Regions from separate parts of the Leucobacter sp. CX87 genome, predicted to be linked through region 1. Evidence: predicted binding sites of a transcription regulator. Region 1 holds the regulator's gene; the other holds the start of a gene.

The links. Region 1 encodes LexA, which represses DNA repair genes until DNA is damaged. Its sites were predicted from a motif close to TCGAACANNTGTTCGA; they were not measured.
Region 2: a site for LexA is predicted at 985-1,000, ahead of KOE53_RS10100 (HNH endonuclease signature motif containing protein). Genes of this name have one in related genera too.

The regions. Positions count from the first base shown of each region.
Region 1 covers NZ_JAFIRI010000001.1:571,563-573,953, forward strand. The annotation lists gene KOE53_RS02740 (LysM peptidoglycan-binding domain-containing protein) at 1-374, opposite strand, end outside; gene lexA (transcriptional repressor LexA) at 627-1,298, shown strand; gene KOE53_RS02750 (methylenetetrahydrofolate reductase) at 1,295-2,197, opposite strand; gene KOE53_RS02755 (uroporphyrinogen decarboxylase/cobalamine-independent methonine synthase family protein) at 2,194-2,391, opposite strand, start outside.
Region 2 covers NZ_JAFIRI010000006.1:186,939-189,329, reverse strand. The annotation lists gene KOE53_RS10100 (HNH endonuclease signature motif containing protein) at 1-931, opposite strand, end outside; gene deoC (deoxyribose-phosphate aldolase) at 1,200-1,988, shown strand; gene KOE53_RS10090 (Ppx/GppA phosphatase family protein) at 1,993-2,391, shown strand, end outside.

The DNA.
Region 1 (2,391 bases):
CTCGGGTTGTCGGAGAACCGCAGCGGTACGGCCAGGGTCTGCCCGACCTCAACGTCGGAGCCCCCCAGCTGGTTCAGGCGCACGATCTCAGAGATCAGGTCGCGCGGATCGGCCTTCGGATCGAGCCCGCTCGAAATCTGCCAGAGCGAGTCGCCCGGCTGAACGACAAGGTAGCCGAACTCCTGCTGGCTCGACTCGCTCGACGCCTGGGCCTGAGCTGCGCCGAAGACCGCGCCGAACACGACGACGCCGAGGACGAGCAGCGATACGAACGCCGCAAGCACGATGCGCCCGCGGCGGGTAATCCGCAGCCGGGTGCGGGCGGTGGCTGATGACGCCGACATGCCCGACACGGGCAGTGAGATGACAGACATTGTTCCTCCTCGATCAGTACGTTCGAGACGCTCCGCACCAGTTCGATGCGAACATTTGTTTCGAATGTATCTTCGAACAAACGATTTCGCAAGCTCAAATTCGAACATCGTGACGATATATTCCTTGCGACACTCGAACAGATGTTTGTTTTTGCTCGAACATTGGGGCTAGTGTTTCGAACACGAGCTCACTGAACCACGGACCACCGACATTGACGTTTGCGCGGTGGTTCCGCCCGAAAGGACTGCACTATGGCCAGCTCCTCCACCCGGTCGAATGGCCGCGGTAAGCCGCTTTCCGAGAAGCAGCGGGCGATTCTCGAGTTCATCTCGCGCTCGGTCGAGAGCCGCGGCTATCCGCCGAGCATGCGCGAGATCGGCGACGCGGTCGGCCTCGCGTCACTGTCGAGCGTGACCCACCAGCTCGGCAACCTTGAGCTCGGCGGCTACATTCGCCGCGACCCAAACCGACCGCGCGCGCTCGAGGTGCTGGTCGAACTCGCCGAAAGCCGCAGCGCCCGCGAGGCCGAGAACGGCCCCGAGACCGGTGAAGCTCGCCTGGTTCCCCTCGTCGGCAGAATCGCCGCCGGCATTCCGATCACGGCCGAGCAGCAGGTCGAGGAGCTCGTGCCGCTCCCCCGCCAAATCGTCGGCGGCGGTCAGCTCTTCATGCTCCGCGTCGTCGGAGACTCGATGATCGATGCGGCGATCTGCGACGGCGACTACGTGGTGATCCGCCAGCAGAACACCGCCGAGAACGGCGACATCGTCGCCGCGATGCTCGACGAGGAAGCCACCGTCAAGGTCTTCCGGCAGCGCGACGGCCACACCTGGCTGCTCCCGCGCAACAGCGCGTTCGAACCCATCCTGGGCGACCACGCCGACATTCTCGGCAAGGTCGTAGCGGTCTTCCGCTCGGTCTAGGCCCGCACCGGGTCAGGGGTCAGCAGCCCGAGCTCTCGCAGCACCGCGAGCACCTGCTCGTGCCGGTTGAAGGTGTACAGGTGGATCGAGGGAGCGCCGCCCGCCAAAAGCTCGCGGGAAAGCGCGAGCGTGAACTCGACCCCGAGCTCGGGGGCGTACCCGCCCGCCTCTTCCAGCGCACGCTCGAGCGTTGCCGGCGCCGGTCGTCCGGCGAGCTGAGCCACACGACGCAGCTGCGCCGACGTCGACACCGGCATCAGCCCCGGCAGCACCGGGATCGTCAGCCCGGCCGCGCGCGCCTCGTCGACGAAGCCCAGGTATTCCTCCGCATGGAAGAACAGCTGCGTGATCGCGAGCGACGCCCCCGCCTCCTGCTTCGCGACGAGCCAGTCGAGGTCGGCCGAACGCGACCGCGTCGACGGGTGCCCGTTGGGGTACGCCGCCACGGCGGTGCGCCCCACGCTCGTAAACGCCGGGCGTTCGGAACGCACCTGCGTGACAAGGGCGGTGAGCTCGGCCGCCGAGATTGCGGAGGCAACGTCCGCCTCGCTCTGGCCCGCCGGCGGGTCGCCCCGCAGCGCCAAGAAGTCGTGAATGCCCGAGTCCATGAAGGCGTTGATCTGACGCCGTAGCTCGTCCCGGTCGTCCCCCACGGTCGTGAGGTGCGCGAGCGGCAACGCGTCGGTGTGCCGGCGCAGGTACTGCAACAGCTCCAGCGTGGCGTCTCGGTTCGTCCCGTTCGCGCCGTACGTCACCGAGATGAAGTCGGGCTCGGCCGCCGAGAGGTGCTGCACCGCGTGGCCGAGCGCGAGCGCCGCCGACGGCGTGCGGGCGGGAAACACCTCGAACGAGAATCGGGCGAGGGTTGGGCGGGATCCGGTGAGCAGCAGGGCGTTCACGAGGCAACCCCCGCGAGCTCGGCGCGTGCCAGCTCGGTGCCCCGAACGCGGGTCGCGATCTTCGCGAACGCCACCTCACGCGCAAAATCCGCCGAGCCATGACGCGGCTTGTCGTCGATGACGTACGGCGAGAAGCCGCAGTCGTCCGTTGAGCCGAGCCGCTCGGGCGGGACGAACCGGGCCGCCCGCACCAG
Region 2 (2,391 bases), on a different contig from region 1:
AGGGGTCGACCGGGACGAAGCGAACCGAACTCCCGCCGGCAAGGGCGGGAGTGCCGGCAATTGATGGCGGAGTGGAGAGAGCGGTGTCCTCGTTGGCGGTGGCGGTTGCAGTGGCAGTGGCGGTAGGGCCACCGGCCTCGCGAGTGCGCGGCGAATTGATCGCGTCGAACATGCGGCCCACGAGCGCTGCGACCTCCGGCGCCACCGCGCCCCGAATCGGCACGAGACCGTTCTTCTCGTGGCCGAAGCTGATGAAGCGATGCATCTGCTGCTGGTCGAAGCGGGGTTCGGGGCCGTCCTGGTCGAGAACCGCGACCCACGGCCGGCACATCGTCCGGATGTCGTCCGCGTGCGCCGCCGACACGGCGGCCTGGCCGCCCGGCGGCGTCGTGCCGCAAGCCGCCGCGACCAGGCACTGCTCGGCATGCGAGACATCCTCGGCATTAACGTGGCCGGGGAGCGCGCCGAGCCCGCGCGTGATGATCTCGGCGCTCTCGATGCAAATCGTGTGCGAGGCAAGCGCTGCCGCGACCGCGGGAAACCTCGGTGGGACGGTGCTGCCCGAGAGCCCCAGCTGAGCGCGCGTCACACGGGCGAGCGCGAACCGCTTCGTGGCGGTGCCCGCCGACACCAGGGCGAGGCGCCGCAGGAGCTCGGTCGCGTTGTGGCAGCCGTGCCGGAACGCGAGGGAGCCCGAGCCGAAGTCGTTTCGCGCTCGATGGTCTACTTCGCCCGCGAGCTCGACGCGCAGCGCGTCCACCTGCCGCCCCAAGGCCTCCACTTGCTGGGTGAGCGCAACGATCTCGCGGTCCGTCTTGAGCCCCAGTCTGTCGCCGACCGCCTCAGAAAGCGCCGCGGCGGCTCGAATGAGCAGCGCCTGCGAGGCGATTTCGGGGGTGTCGTCGTCGACACCGGAAGCGGTGAGTGCCATACCTTATTCTCTCATGAATAGAAGAAAACTTCGATGGAGAGTCGCAACAAAGAGGGAATATATCTTCGACAAAGCGAAGGCATTCAACGGCCGCCACCAACCCACTCAGTCGGCAGGCCGCTCAACTTCCTCGATATCCTGATCCCGCAGCTGTACCTGCTCTATTCTGGGCACATCTGCTCGGCGAAATGCCGGGCGACGCCGGGCGCTGCCCCGGCAGCACAGGTGACACCAGCTGGGCGAACACCAAGCGAGAGGCGATCGAGCGATGACCGACCACACCCAGGGCGCAGAAGCCCTCACCCGTGACGAACTGTTGGCCATCGCCGACCACACGCTGCTCGCCAGCGACACAACGCCGGCGCAGCTCGATGCCTTCCTCGACGCCGCACGCGAGCTCGGCGTCAAGCGCGTCTGCATCAGCCCCTCCCTCTTGCCCGTCGACAAGCGCGGGCTCGAGATCGTCACGGTCGTCGGCTTCCCCTCGGGAGCCCACCACGCCGAGGTCAAGGCCTTCGAAGCCGCGCGAGCAGTGAAGGATGGCGCCGACGAGATCGACATGGTCGTGAACCTCGGGCTCGTGCGCGCCGGCAACTTCGCCGCGGTCCAGGACGAGGTGCGCGCGGTGCGCAACGCGACCGAGGGGCACGTGCTCAAGGTCATTCTCGAGACCGCGGCGCTCTCGGACATCGAGATCGTCCTGGCGAGCCGCGCCGCCGAGGGCGGGGGAGCGGACTTCGTCAAGACCTCCACCGGCTTCCACCCCGCGGGCGGCGCGAGCGTTGCGGCCGTCCGCATCATGTCCGACACCGTCGGCGGGCGCCTTGGCGTCAAGGCCTCGGGCGGCGTGCGCACGGCCGCCGCAGTGCGCGAGCTCTACGCCGCCGGCGCGACCCGGTTCGGACTCTCGGGCACGGCCGCGATCGCTGCCGAGCTCGAGGCTGACGAGAACGGTGCGGGCGATGGCGGTGGGCAGGATCCTGCCGGTGCAGCCGGGGCAAACCAACCTGGCGGGGCTGGTGCCGCTGATACCGCCGCCGAGACCGGCGGATACTAGCGCCATGCGCCTCGGAGTCATCGACGTCGGGTCGAACACTGTCCATCTGCTGATCGTCGATGCGCACGCCGGTGCGAGCCCCGTGCCGTACCACTCGCAGCGGTCGACGCTGCGGCTCATGCGCTACCTCGACGCCGAGGGCGCGATCAGTGAGATCGGCATTCGCCTGATCGTCTCGTCGATCCAGGAGGCGGTCACGACCGTCAACGAGATCGGTGTCGACGATCTCATTCCCACAGCGACCTCGGCCATTCGCGAGGCGACCAACGGCGAGGAGGTGCTCGCGCGCATCGCCCGAGAGACCGGAGTCACGCTGCGGGTGCTGTCGGGCGAGGATGAGGCGCGCATCACGATGCTCGCTGTGCGGCGCTGGCTCGGCTGGTCGGCGGGGGAGATCCTGCTG